Regions from separate parts of the Streptomyces sp. NPDC051636 genome, predicted to be linked through region 1. Evidence: predicted binding sites of a transcription regulator. Region 1 holds the regulator's gene; the other holds the start of a gene.
The links. The regulator HspR, encoded in region 1, represses chaperone genes until heat shock. The targets are predictions, from matches to a motif close to TTGAGNNNNNNNNNCTCAA.
Positions count from the first base shown of each region.

Region 2: the regulator HspR is predicted to act here: its motif matches at 4,769-4,787, upstream of lon (endopeptidase La).

Region 1 covers NZ_JBITDA010000017.1:77,577-84,704, reverse strand. Annotated here, with positions in the region: gene ACIBBH_RS26845 (LuxR C-terminal-related transcriptional regulator) at 1-465, opposite strand, end outside; gene ACIBBH_RS26840 (sugar ABC transporter substrate-binding protein) at 864-1,970, opposite strand; gene ACIBBH_RS26835 (hypothetical protein) at 2,323-2,529, shown strand; gene ACIBBH_RS26830 (heat shock protein transcriptional repressor HspR) at 2,585-3,037, opposite strand; gene dnaJ (molecular chaperone DnaJ) at 3,043-4,212, opposite strand; gene grpE (nucleotide exchange factor GrpE) at 4,252-4,923, opposite strand; gene dnaK (molecular chaperone DnaK) at 4,920-6,764, opposite strand; gene ACIBBH_RS26810 (low molecular weight phosphatase family protein) at 6,859-7,128, opposite strand, start outside.
Region 2 covers NZ_JBITDA010000003.1:492,301-499,428, reverse strand. Annotated here, with positions in the region: gene ACIBBH_RS09325 (protein phosphatase 2C domain-containing protein) at 1-694, shown strand, start outside; gene ACIBBH_RS09320 (MarR family winged helix-turn-helix transcriptional regulator) at 719-1,207, opposite strand; gene ACIBBH_RS09315 (lysozyme) at 1,435-2,259, shown strand; gene lon (endopeptidase La) at 2,323-4,746, opposite strand; partial or broken gene ACIBBH_RS09305 (hypothetical protein) at 5,068-5,541, shown strand; partial or broken gene ACIBBH_RS09300 (sulfatase) at 5,663-5,863, shown strand; gene ACIBBH_RS09295 (rhomboid-like protein) at 6,262-7,080, opposite strand.

The DNA.
Region 1 (7,128 bases):
GGTCAGCTCCGCCTCGCGCCGGATGCCGCCGGGCTGCACCGTGAGCACCTCGGTGGTGCACGCCTCGGTCGCCTCGTCCATCGCGGCCTGGATGCGGGACAGCCCGTCCAGCACCCGGATGGCCGTGCCCTCGCCCGGAGCCGACAGCGCCTGCAACTGCCGCCCCAGACCGGCGTACCACTCGAAGGCGGCCACCGCCGACCCCACCCGCCGCTGACTCTTCCTGACCTCCTCATACACCCCGTGCAGTAGCCGGGTCATGACCTCCTGCGGGGGTGTCGGGACCAACCAGTCCATATCGTCCGGGTCCGGATGCAGCAGAGCCAACTCCAGCAGGCAGGGGACCTGCTTGACGTCCGTGCGCGGTACCCGCCCCCGGCGCACAGCACGGGAATACACGCGATCCCCGGCCCCGCACAGTCGGTCGGCACCGTGCGGATGCTCATCCGTCGCGTGCCCGGCCATCGCCCATTCCACCCCCGGTTTACTGCCACGTCCGCAGCGCAACTATGCGCGGCCCCGACCGGGTCCGCAACACGGCTCTCCGTGCCACGGCTGCCGCAAACCACCGGTATCGCCCTGTTTCTTCGGGCCTCCGCCCCTCTCACTGCAGCAAGCTGATGGTGGTGGATCCGGGCGCCACAGGTGCATCGTTGTACCCGCTTCCCCCGGGTGCCCCGGGCACCCGTACGGCCCCGGCGGGACGAGGCCGGGGCTTCCGGGTACCGGAGGATGCCCCGGTGCGGGTCGGCGGCCACCGCTCTGCCCCCGCCCTCGGGGGTGAACACCGGCGCGACGCCGCATTGACCCCACGCCCGTTCGCGGTCCGGCCGCGACAGGACCCGGCGCGCGGCCCGACTGGGCTACTTCAGGCCGATGGCCGCGCAGTCCGCCTTGTAGGCGGCAGTGCAGATGTCGTCCACGGTGTAGATGCCGTCCGCGATGACGGTGCTCTTGATGCTCTTCCGCGTCAGGGCGTTCACCGTGACCAGCTGCGCCGGGATGTCCTTGTCGGTGGGGCTGTCGACCCTGTCGCGGGTGAGCGCGTCGAACTGGATGTCATGGCCCTGGACCTTGGCGACGGCCATCTCGGCGGCGGCCTCGGCCTCGTCCGGGTAGGGCTTGTAGACGCTCATGTACTGCTCGCCGGAGACCACCCGCTGGACCGCCGCCAGCTCCGCGTCCTGCCCCGTGATGGGCGGCAGGTCGGTGACGCCCGCGTTGTTGAACGCCTTGACGATGCCGCCGGCCATGGCGTCGTTGGCGGAGTACACGGCGGCGATGTTGTCCTTGCCGATCGAGTTGATCGCCCTGGTCATGTTGGCCTGGGCGACGTCCGGGCTCCACTTGTCGGTGTCGAAGGACTCGGCGATGGTCACCTTGCCGCTGAGCTCGGAGAGCGCGCCCTCCTTGAACTGCTTGGCGTTGGGGTCGGTGGGCGAGCCGTTCACCATGACGATCTTGTCGGAGGAGTCCGCCTTGGAGCCCAGGGCCTCCAGCAGGGTGCGGGCCTGCACCTCGCCGACGAGTTCGTTGTCGAAGGAGACGTACCCGTCGATCGGGCCCTCGGCCAGCCGGTCGTAGGCGATGACCGGAATGCCCGCGTCCTTGGCCTTCTTCACGGTGGACGCGATGGCGTGCGAGTCGACGGCGTCGAGGATGATGACGTCGACCTTCTCGCCGATCATCTTCTCCATCTGGGAGACCTGCTTCTTCGAGTCGGCGCCGGCGTTGGCGTACTCGGTCCTGCCCTGCTTCCTGGTGAGCTCGGAGATCCTGTTCTTGATGTCGGGGTAGTCGAACTCCGCGTACCGCGTGTTCGTCTCCTCCGGCATCAGCACGCCCACCGTCATGTCGTTGCCCTTCGTCGGGCTCGCGTCACTCGGGTCCCCCGTCGCGTTCAGCACGCCGCAGCCGGCGAGCGAGAGGGTCATCGTGGATGCGGCCACGGATATGGCGATACGACGCATTCGGGGGCTCACTTCAGGTGCGTTCGGGACGTGGGGGCGCCTATGCCCCCCAGATGACTGAAAAGCCAACGCGGCGGCCACCACCGGCGTCAAGGCGAATCACTTAACGAGTGCGCAACGCCACGCTCCGCTGCCTCCCTGAAGGCCGGCGGAATCATCTCCAAACGACCTTTACGGACTCTCCGCCCCAAGGGAAGTTCATGCGCGGGCAAAGATCCGTACAACCAACTCGTTTCCTCCCGCGTCGTGATCACCGACGGAGCGAACGCCCGCCGACCCGTCGGACCGGCTCGGGCAAGAGGAACGAATAAAGCCAGCCAGACGTAAGACCGCCGCGACCGCGACCGGCGTCGTGTTCGCCACCGCCGGGGGTCTGCTAGGCGCCGCCGCCGCCGGTGGCGCCGGTCACCGGCAGGGCGCCCTGGCGTCCATGACGGGCACCTCCTACGAGGACAGCGGTGCCGCCAAGGGCACCACCCACTTCTACCGGGTGACCGCCCCGTACGCGGACGGCACCGAGTCCGCGCCCGGCGCCGACCGGGCGGCTCTGGCGCCCTGAGCACACGGAAGGGGCCCGGAGGAGTCTCCGGGCCCCTTTCGCGTACGCCTGCGCGTCAGTCCGCCGACTGCTGCCGCTTCGGCCGCCACACCACCAGCGCGCTGGTCTGCTGCACCTCCTGGTACGGGACCAGGTCCCGCCGGTAGGAGGCGTGGACGGCGGCCTCGCGCTGGCGCATCGCGGCCGCCGCGCCGTCCAGGGCCGCTTCCAGTTCCGCGACGCGGGACTGGAGGGCGGCGACCTGGTTCTCCAGTTCGATGATGCGCTTGATGCCGGCCAGGTTGATGCCCTCGTCCTGCGACAACTGCTGCACCTGCCGGAGCAGTTCGATGTCACGGGCCGAGTAACGGCGACCCCGGCCGGCGGTGCGGTCCGGCGAGACCAGGCCCAGACGGTCGTACTGGCGCAGCGTCTGCGGGTGGAGTCCGGAGAGCTGGGCCGCCACCGAGATGACGTAGACCGGGGTCTCCTCGGTCAGTTCATACGGGTTCCGTCGACGGCCGTCCATCACTCTCAAGCTCCCTTCGCAGCCTCGAACAGCTCCGCCCGCGGATCCTCGCCCGCGGTGGCCTCGCGATACGCCTCGAGCGCGTCACGAGCCTTCCCCGACAGGTCCTTCGGAACACTCACCTCGACGGTGACCAACAGGTCTCCGCGGGTGCCGTCCTTGCGCACCGCGCCCTTGCCCCGCGCCCGCATGGTGCGGCCGTTGGGCGTGCCCGGCGGCAGCTTCAGCGTGACGGCGGGGCCGCCGAGGGTCGGGACCCGGACCTCGCCGCCGAGGGCCGCCTCGGCGAACGTCACCGGGACGGTCACCGTGAGGTTGTCGCCCTTGCGGCCGAAGACCGGGTGCTCGCCGACGTGCACGACCACGTACAGGTCGCCCGCCGGGCCGCCCTGCTCGCCGGGCGCGCCCTTGCCACGCAGCCGGATCCGCTGCCCGTCGGTGACGCCGGCCGGGATGCGGACCTGCATGGTGCGGGAGGACTTGGCGCGGCCGCTGCCCTTGCACTCCAGGCAGGGGTGCTCGGCCATCAGGCCGCGGCCCTTGCAGTCGGGGCAGGGGTCGGTGAGGGAGAAGCCTCCCCCGGAACCCCGGGCCACCTGGCCGGTGCCGACGCAGGTCGGGCACACGCGCGGCGTGCCGTTCTTGTCGCCGGTGCCCGAACAGGCCTTGCACGGTGCCTGCGAGGACATCCTGAGCGGCACCGTGGCGCCCTCGATGGCCTCGGTGAAGCTCAGCGTGACCTCGGACTCGATGTCCTGGCCGCGCCGGGGCTGCGTCCGCGGGCCCGCGCCGCCGCCCCGGTTGAACAGGCCCCCGAAGACGTCACCGAGACCACCGCCGAAGCCACCTCCGGTCTGGGCGCCGCCTCCGAAGAGGTCGCCCAGGTCGAAGTTGAAGGAGCCGCCGCCGGCGCCCGGCCCCGGACGGAAGCCTCCGTTGCCGAAGAGGGCGCGGGCCTCGTCGTACTCCTTGCGCTTCTTGGGGTCACCCAGGACGTCGTTCGCCTCGGAGATCTCCTTGAAGCGCTCCTCTGCTTTGACGTTTCCCTTGTTGGCGTCCGGGTGGTACTCGCGGGCGAGTTTCCGGTACGCCTTCTTGATCTCGGCCTCGGTGGCGTCCTTGGGGACGCCGAGGACCTTGTAGTAGTCCTTCTCGATGAAGTCCTTGGTGCTCATCCCCGACGTCCCTCCTTTCCTGCCTCGTTGGTCTTGACGTCAGCCCTCCTCCGGGCCACCGCTCTCCTTGTCGTCGGCGTCGGCCGCCGGGGCCTCGTCGGCCCCCTCGGCCTTGACCGTCTGCGCGCCGGGCTGCGGCTCGGCCACGGCCACCCGCGCGGGGCGGATGGTGCGCTCGCCGATGCGATACCCGGGCTGCAGAATCGCCACGCACGTCGTCTCGGTGACGTCCGGCGCGTAGCTGTGCATCAGCGCCTCGTGGATCGTCGGGTCGAAGGGCTCGCCCTCCTTGCCGAACTGCTGCAGGCCCAGCTTGGCCGCGACGGTCTCCAGCGACTCGGCGACCGACTTGAAACCGCCGACGAGTTCGCCGTGTTCCCGCGCGCGGCCGATGTCGTCCAGCACGGGCAGGAGCTCGGTCAGGAGGTTCGCGATGGCGATCTCCTTGACCGCGATCCGGTCGCGCTCGACGCGGCGGCGGTAGTTCTGGTACTCGGCCTGGAGGCGCTGGAGGTCCGCGGTGCGCTCACCGAGCGCGGTGCGCACCTGGTCCAGCTGGGCCACCAGACCCGCTGTCTGGCTCGCGTCCCCGGCCGGGGCCGCCTGCTCCTCCGGGGAGGAGGGGGAGGCGGCCTTCGGCTCGGCGTCGTCAGGGGTGGCGCCGGAGGGGACGTCGGGCTTCTCCTCGAAGCCCGGGGTCTCCTCCGTCACGCGGCACCGTCCTTGCGCTCGTCGTCCACGATCTCGGCGTCCACGACGTCGTCGTCGGCCTTGGCCTCACCGGCACCGGCGGAGGCGCCACCGGCGGCCTGCGAAGCCTGGGCGTCGGCGTACATCGCCTGGCCCAGCTTCTGGGAGACGGCCGCGACCTTCTCCGTGGCGGAGCGGATCTCGGCAGTGTCCTCGCCCTTGAGGGCTTCCTTCAGCTCGGCGACGGCGGCCTCGACCTCGGTCTTGATCTCGCCGGGGACCTTGTCCTCGTTGTCCTTGAGGAACTTCTCGGTCTGGTAGACCAGCTGCTCGCCCTGGTTGCGGGTCTCGGCGGCCTCGCGACGCTTGTGGTCCTCCTCCGCGTAGCGCTCGGCCTCCTCGCGCATGCGGTCGACCTCTTCCTTCGGGAGCGAGGAGCCGCCGGTGACGGTCATCTTCTGCTCCTTGCCGGTGCCGAGGTCCTTCGCCGTGACGTGCATGATGCCGTTGGCGTCGATGTCGAAGGAGACCTCGATCTGCGGGACGCCGCGCGGCGCCGGGGGCAGACCGGTGAGCTCGAACATGCCGAGCTTCTTGTTGTAGGCCGCGATCTCGCGCTCGCCCTGGTAGACCTGGATCTGCACGGACGGCTGGTTGTCCTCGGCCGTGGTGAAGATCTCCGAACGCTTCGTCGGGATCGTCGTGTTGCGCTCGATCAGCTTGGTCATGATGCCGCCCTTGGTCTCGATACCGAGGGACAGCGGGGTGACGTCGAGGAGCAGGACGTCCTTGACCTCGCCCTTGAGGACACCGGCCTGGAGCGAGGCGCCGATGGCGACGACCTCGTCCGGGTTGACGCCCTTGTTGGCCTCCTTGCCGCCGGTGAGCTCCTTGACGAGCTCGGCCACGGCGGGCATACGGGTGGAGCCACCGACGAGGACGACGTGGTCGATCTCGTTGATGGAGATGCCGGCGTCCTTGATGACGTTGTGGAACGGCGTCTTGCAGCGCTCCAGCAGGTCCGCGGTCAGCTGCTGGAACTGAGCCCGGGTGAGCTTCTCGTCCAGGTGCAGCGGGCCCTCGGCGGACGCGGTGATGTAGGGCAGGTTGATCGAGGTCTCGGTGGACGAGGACAGCTCGATCTTCGCCTTCTCGGCGGCCTCGCGCAGGCGCTGCAGGGCCATCTTGTCCTTGCCCAGGTCAACGCCGTGGCCGGACTGGAACTGCTGGACCAGGTAGTCGACGACGCGCTGGTCCCAGTCGTCACCACCGAGGTGGTTGTCACCGTTGGTGGCCTTCACCTCGACGACGCCGTCGCCGATCTCCAGAAGGGACACGTCGAAGGTGCCGCCACCGAGGTCGAAGACGAGGATCGTCTGGTCGTCCTTGTCGAGGCCGTACGCGAGCGCGGCCGCGGTGGGCTCGTTGACGATGCGCAGGACGTTCAGGCCGGCGATCTCGCCGGCCTCCTTCGTCGCCTGGCGCTCGGAGTCGTTGAAGTACGCCGGGACGGTGATGACCGCGTCGGTCACCTTCTCGCCCAGGTAGGCCTCGGCGTCGCGCTTCAGCTTCTGCAGGATGAAGGCGGAGATCTGCTGCGGGTTGAAGTCCTTCCCGTCCAGCTGGATCTTCCAGTCGGTGCCCATGTGACGCTTGACGGAACGGATGGTCCGGTCCACGTTCGTGACCGCCTGGCGCTTGGCGACCTCGCCGACCAGCACCTCGCCGTTCTTGGCGAAGGCGACGACGGACGGCGTGGTCCTGGCACCCTCGGCGTTGGTGATGACGGTGGGCTCGCCGCCCTCCAGAACGCTGACGACGGAGTTAGTCGTGCCCAGGTCGATGCCGACCGCACGTGCCATGGTGAATTCCTCCAGCTGACTTGAGTGGAACAGGCTCAAGTGTGCATGAGGCTCACCGTGGGGTCAACAGAGCTGAGCCAGACCGACTCAAGTCTTATCCATCCCTTACACGCAAGGGCGCCCTGACCTGCGTCGTTACCGCGGCTTCGCACAACCGGACGAGGCTTCCCACCACGTCGTCGATCTCACGGGCGCACCCGTCCAGCACCGCCGAAGGCCTCCCCCAGGGGTCCGCGACGTCGTCCTCCTCGGGCGTGACCGGGGCCGCGTGCCCCCGGCGGGCGGCGGCGGCCGCGACCACGGCGGCGAAGTCACCGGCGTTCTCCGGCCGCCGCCCGTCCCGGTCGGCTTCCCCGCCGGCGAG
Region 2 (7,128 bases), on a different contig from region 1:
CGTGGTCGTCCTGGACGGCGTCACCCCGCCGAGGGACGGGACGGGCTGTCTGCATTCCGTCCCCTGGTTCACCGCACGCCTCGGCGGCGCACTGACCGAACTGACCGTTTCGCGCCCGGATCTGACGCTGACGGACGTACTCTCCCGGGCGATCCGTCGAACGGCCGACGCACACGTGGCCACCTGTGACCTTTCTCACCCGCGCACGCCCCAGGCGACGGTGGTCCTGGCCCGCTGGACGCCGGACACCGTCGACCACCTGGTCCTCTCCGACTCCGCCCTCCTCGTGCAGTCCCCCGACGGCACCGTCACCCCCGTCCTGGACGACCGCCTCGCCCGAATCCCCCGCGCCTGGCTGGCCGCCGACGCCCTCTGCGACGTTAAGGCCCGCAACAAGGAGGGCGGCTTCTTCACCGCCGCCGCGGACCCCGCCGTCGCCGCCCGCGCGGTCACCGGCGCCCTCCCCCGCCACGAGGTCCGCGCCCTGGCCGCGGTGACGGACGGCGCGGCCCGCTGGGTGGAGAAGTTCCGCGAGGGCGACTGGACGGCCCTGTTCGACGTCGTGCGCAAGGAGGGCGCGCGGTCCCTGGTCGACCGCATACGGGGGCTGGAGGCGGCGGACCGGGAGGAGCGGGCGTTCCTCGGCCGCAGCAAGACGCACGACGACGCGACGGTGGCGTACGTGGAGCTGTGAGGCGGCGCCCGCTCCTACCTGCCGCTACTTCTCCATGACCTGGTTCAGCTCGTGCAGCAGCCGGGCCAGCTCGGAGACCTCCCGCCGGTCCCAGTGGGCGAGCTGGCTGACGTACCGCGCCCGCCGGGCCAGGCGGACCTTGCCCACGCGGCCGCGGCCCTCATCCGTCAGGGTCACCAGCCAGGCCCGTCCGTCCGCCGGATCCGGCTCGCGGGCGATGAGGCCGAGCTCCTCCAGGGCGCGCAGCTGGCGGGACATGGTGGCCTTGCCGACGCCGATGTAGGCGGCGAGTTCCGTGGCGCGCTGGCGGCCGTGCTCGTCGAGGCGGACGAGGAGCCCGTACGCGGCCGGTTCCAGGTCCGGGTGGACCTCACGGGCCATCTCCCCCTGGTTGGCGCGGGCGCGCCGCAGAAGCACCGTCAACTCGCGCTCCAGCGCCAGGAACTCCTGGTCCGCACCGCTCGGCGTCACCTCGGCGGCGGGGTGTCCGCCGCCGTTCGCGTCCTCGTGCACGTCAGCACCTCTGCTCGGTTTCCCGGTCCTGAAAGTTTCTGCCAGAAATTCGTCATCGCCGCAGCTCCGCAAGTATTTCGCAGGCGTAGACCAACGGCGACATCCGGAGCCCCTTCCACGCCGTCATCTACGTGCGTAGCTTCTTCAGCAGGCAATTAGTGGCATGCCCACGCCAGTGGGTCATTCGTGGTTCCCCACCTCCCCCCACCTCATCCCGGAGGCACGTCATGCCCGCGCACAGACCCCCTTCCCCCCGCCCGCGCGCCCGCACGGCCCTCGCGGCCGCCCTGCTCACGGCCGTCTCCCTCACCCTGTCCCTGTCCACCGCGCACGCCGCGAGCACCCCCACCCGCGGCTCCGCCCACATGGGCATCGGCGTCCTGGCCCACGACGGCCAGGACGGCACCCCCAGCACCGGTGACGCCACCCAGACCGAGGGCGTCGACGTCTCCGCCTACCAGGGCAACGTCGCCTGGTCGACCCTGTGGAGCAGTGGGGTCAAGTGGGCGTACACAAAGGCGACGGAAGGCACGTACTACACGAACCCGTACTTCACCCAGCAGTACAACGGCTCCTACAACATCGGCATGATCCGCGGCGCGTACCACTTCGCCACCCCGGACACCACCAGCGGCGCCACCCAGGCCAACTACTTCGCCGACCACGGCGGCGGCTGGTCAAGGGACGGCAAGACCCTCCCCGGCGTCCTCGACATCGAGTGGAACCCCTACGGCGCCGCCTGTTACGGCAAGTCGGCCGGCGCGATGGTCAGCTGGATCGCCGACTTCCTGAAAACGTACAAGGCGCGTACGGGCCGGGACGCGGTCATCTACACGGCCACCAACTGGTGGACGCAGTGCACCGGCAACTACGGCGGCTTCGCGTCCGCGAATCCGCTGTGGATCGCACGGTACGCGTCCGGTGTGGGGACGCTGCCGGCGGGGTGGTCGTACTACACGATGTGGCAGTACACCTCGTCCGGGCCGACGGTCGGGGATCACGACAAGTTCAACGGCGCGCTGGACCGCGTACAGGCACTCGCGAACGGCTGACCGTACGGCGAAGGCCCGGGCCTCCCTCAGGAAACCCGGGCCTTCCCTTTCCCATGGCGTCCGTCACGCCGCCACGGGAACCTCGGGCGTCGCGTCGCTGGTGGCCGGCGCGAGGGCCAGTTCCAGGACCTGGCGGACATCGGTCACGGTGTGGACGTCGAGCTTGTCCAGCACCTCGGCCGGGACGTCGTCCAGGTCGGGCTCGTTGCGCTTGGGGATGATGACGGTGGTCACCCCGGCGCGGTGCGCGGCGAGCAGCTTCTGCTTCACGCCGCCGATGGGCAGGACGCGGCCGGTCAGGGAGACCTCGCCGGTCATCGCCACGTCCGTGCGGACCAGGCGGCCGGACAGGAGCGAGGCCAGGGCCGTCGTCATCGTGATGCCGGCGCTCGGGCCGTCCTTGGGGACCGCGCCCGCCGGGAAGTGGATGTGCACGCCCCGGTCCTTGAGATCGGCGACCGGGAGTTCGAGCTCGGCCCCGTGGCTGCGCAGGAAGCTCAGCGCGATCTGCGCGGACTCCTTCATCACGTCACCCAGCTGACCGGTGAGCGCCAGGCCCGCCGCGCCCGTCTCGGGGTCCGCGAGGGACGCCTCGACGAACAGGACGTCACCGCCGGCCCCGGTGACCGCCAGGCCGGTGGCGACACCGGGGACGGCCGTACGGCGCTCGGCCGGGTCCTGGGCGGACTCGGGCACGTGGTGCGGCCGGCCGATCAGGCCGCGCAGGTCGCCTTCGCGGACGGTGAACGGCAGCTCCCGCTCGCCCAGTTCGTGCCGGGCCGCGACCTTGCGCAGCAGCCGGGCGATCGACCGCTCCAGGTTGCGCACGCCCGCCTCGCGCGTGTACTCGCCGGCCAGCTTGCGCAGCGCGCTCTCCTCGAGGTTGACCTCGTCCCTGTCCAGACCCGCCCGCTCCAGCTGACGCGGAAGCAGGTGGTCGCGGGCGATGACGATCTTCTCGTCCTCGGTGTAGCCGTCCAGGCGGACGATCTCCATGCGGTCGGCCAGCGCCTCCGGGATGGCCTCCAGGACGTTGGCCGTGGCCAGGAAGACCACGTCCGACAGGTCCAGCTCCACCTCCAGGTAGTGGTCCCGGAAGGTGTGGTTCTGGGCCGGGTCCAGGACTTCGAGGAGGGCGGCGGCGGGGTCGCCGCGGAAGTCCGATCCCACCTTGTCGATCTCGTCCAGCAGCACGACCGGGTTCATCGAACCGGCCTCCTTGACGGCGCGGACGATCCGGCCGGGCAGCGCCCCGACGTACGTACGCCGGTGGCCGCGGATCTCCGCCTCGTCGCGGACGCCGCCGAGGGCGACGCGGACGAACTTGCGGCCCATGGCGTGCGCGACGGACTCGCCGAGCGAGGTCTTGCCGACGCCGGGCGGGCCCACCAGGGCCAGTACGGCACCGCCGCGCCGGCCGCCGATCACGCCCAGGCCGCGGTCGGCGCGCCGCTTGCGCACCGCCAGGTACTCGGTGATCCGCTCCTTGACGTCCTCCAGGCCCGCGTGTTCGGCGTCCAGGATCGCCTTGGCGCCCCGGATGTCGTACGCGTCCTCGGTCCGCTCGTTCCACGGCAGTTCCAGGATGGTGTCGAGCCAGGTGCGGATCCAGCTGCCCTCGGGCGACTGGTCACTCGCCCGCTCCAGCTTGTCGACCTCCTTCAGGGCCGCCTCGCGGACCTTCTCGGGCAGGTCGGCGGCCTCGACGCGGGCGCGGTAGTCGTCGGACTCCTCGCCGTCCTTCTCGCCGTTGAGCTCGCGCAGTTCCTTGCGGACGGCCTCCAGCTGGCGGCGCAGCAGGAATTCGCGCTGCTGCTTGTCGACGCCCTCCTGGACGTCCTTGGCGATGGTCTCGGCGACGTCCTGCTCGGCGAGGTGGTCGCGCAGCTGCTGGGTGGCGAGCTTCAGACGGGCGACCGGGTCGGCGGTCTCGAGCAGTTCGACCTTCTGGTCGGTGGTCAGGAACGGCGAGTAGCCGGAGTTGTCGGCGAGCGCGGAGACGTCGTCGATGGCCTGGACGCGGTCCACGACCTGCCAGGCGCCGCGCTTCTTCAGCCAGCTGGTGGCGAGCGCCTTGTACTCCTTGACGAGTTCGGCGATCTGACCCGGCAGCGGGTCAGGCACGCTCTCGTCGATCCTCGTGCCCTCGACCCACAGCGCCGCACCCGGCCCGGTGGTCCCCGCGCCGATCCTCACCCGGCCGCGGCCGCGGATCAGGGCGCCCGGGTCGCCGTCGGCGAGCCGGCCGACCTGCTCGACCGTGCCCAGCACACCCGTCTTGGCGTACGTCCCCTCGATGCGCGGCACCAGCAGCACCTTGGGCTTCCCCGGCTCGGACCGGGCGGCGGCCTGGGCGGCCTCCACCGCGGCCCGCACCTCGGAGTCACTCAGGTCCAGCGGGACCACCATCCCGGGCAGCACGACCTCGTCGTCGAGCGGCAGCACAGGCAGGGTGAGCGGTGTGGACGCCGTGGACTCAGCAGTCATGATCTCCCCTTAGGCAGTCAACTTGAGCTATGCCGACTCAATGCTCGTGAGCCTTCCATTGTTCCCCAAGGGGTGTTCGCTCTGAGCGATCACCGAGTGGCCGCAGCTGCCGCTCCTCCGGCTACGGTTCTCCTCCGAAAAGCGGTTGCGGGGCGCCGCCGCATTCCCCGTACCGATGACCGGCTGGCGGGCGGGAACCAGGCCGCCCGGTCCCTGCTCGTCCGCCATGTCTTCGCAAGGGCATCGCCGCACCACCGCAACGGCACGCACAGGAAACCGCCGAAACTGCCAGTCGGTTCCGAGCGAGGCGGGGGCTGCCTCATGGGCGGGGCAGGGGAGCGCGGGCGCAGGCCCGGAAGGCGGGCGGTCATCACGGGGGTCGCCGTGGCGGCGGCCGGGGCGGCGATCCCGGTGGTCGCGAAGGCGGCGGGGGCCGGTGACGGTTCGTCGACCCCGACGAGTACGAGTACGTCGAGGGCGAGTCCGTCGAGTACGTCCAGGTCGAGTACGTCGGGCATCGGCACGGGCTCCACCGCCCGGGCGCGCCGCTCCGACCCCCGCCCGAACATGCTCCTGGTGCTCACCGGCGACCAGCCCAAGGACACCGACTGGGCCATCCGCCGTACCGTCGACTGGCTCGGCGGACACCGCGTCACCTTCGCGCTGGCGCACACCAACACGCCGCTGTGCGCGCCCTCGCGCGCCTCGATCATGTCGGGCCGCGACGCCCGCGACCACGGCGTCCTCGACACCCGCCACCCCTGTCACCCGGACCAGCGCACCACCGTCCAGCGCCGGCTGCACCAGGCCGGTTACCGTACGGGCCTGTTCGGCAAGTACCTCGACTACTGGCACCACCCGGCCCTGGTTCGCGTACGTCGCCACGCGCAGCGCGCACGAGTTCGACGTCCCGGAGCGGAAGTACGCCCACGCGCGCGTGCCCGAGTGGCAGGGCCGCCCGTCCGTGTTCGAGACCGGCCAGGCCGACAAGCCGCCGTTCCCGCGCGCGGCGCGGCACACCTTCGCCGCGGGACGGGCGCTGCGCACCCGCCAGTTGCGCACGCCGCTCTCCGTGGACGACGCCGTGCGGGACTTCCACGACAAGCTGCGCGCGCCCGGCCGGTCGGAGACCACCCTGGTGCTGTTCACCAGCGACCACGGCATGTGCTGGGGCGACCACGGCTGGCTGCGCAAGTCGGTGCCGCACCGGCCGAGCCCGGAGGTGCCGTTCCACCTGTCCTGGCCGGCCCGCGGCCTCGGAGGACAAGCAGCCGATCCACACCTGGGCGACGTACGTCGGCAAGGCCGAGCAGTACACCGAGTACTACCGGACCGCCTCGACGACGACGGCCGGCCGAGGGGCCGCGGCGAGGTCCTCTTCCGCGAGTACTACGACCCGCGCACCGACCCCTACCAGCTGACCAACCACCTGTACGGCGCCAGTCCCGCGCAGAAGCGCGCCCTTGGCATACCCGGGCCGGCACGTCGGCTGACGGCGGCCGGGGCGGCGAAGAGTCAGGGCGTGCGGGGCTTCGCGGTGCGGGTCCACTGCCAGCGCCTGACCAGCGGCCAGGTGCTCACGCCTACGGCCAGGGCGATCAGGTGCCCCCAATTGGTCATCGGGTCGGTGAACGCGATCAGATCCGCCCCGAGCATCCCACCGACCAGCACCAGCAGCGGCCAGCGCAGCCACGGGGTGAGCAGACCGGCGAGGGCGCCGACGCTGGTCGCGACGCCGAAGCTGATCCCGTAGTCCAGGCGGTGCAGCGAACTGTCCGGCAGGTGCCCGGCCAGGACCGCGAGCCCGACGGGCACCTCGGTGCCCAGAGTGGCCAGTATGTGCCCGAGCAGGAAGACCCCGGCGGTGCGCAGCCCGCCCGTCCGTCGCTCCAGCGCGGTGAGCACGAGCAGGAAGCCGAGCGCGTACGGCGACAGGATCCCGCCCGCGATCCACAGCGCGCTCGCCGGCAGCACCAGCACGGGCGTGCGCAGCAGGTGGGCGACGTCCGTGCTGGAGGCCTGGTGGAGGGCGTGGACGAGGTGCGGGTCGGCGTGGGTGGTGATCAGGGAGGTGAGGACGAGCACGGTCGCGTAGCCGAAGGTGAACGGCGTGCCGGTGGGGGTGGGGAGCAGCCGCCAGGGACGGAGGCGGGAGGCGCCGCCGGTCGGGGCCGCGAGGAGGACGGCCGCCTCGGCGTCCGGCGCGGGGGCCGCCGGCCCGCGCTGGCGCGGCACTCCGTCCAGCAGGCCGGCGACCTCGGGGGCGGGTAGCCGGCGCTCCTCGGAGAGGGGCGTGCACGAGGCCGTCGCTGCGGCCCTCGCGGTCCGATCCACGGTGAGGCGCTCCTTCCGTCCGGCCCCACCCTTCGTGTCCCACGGGTC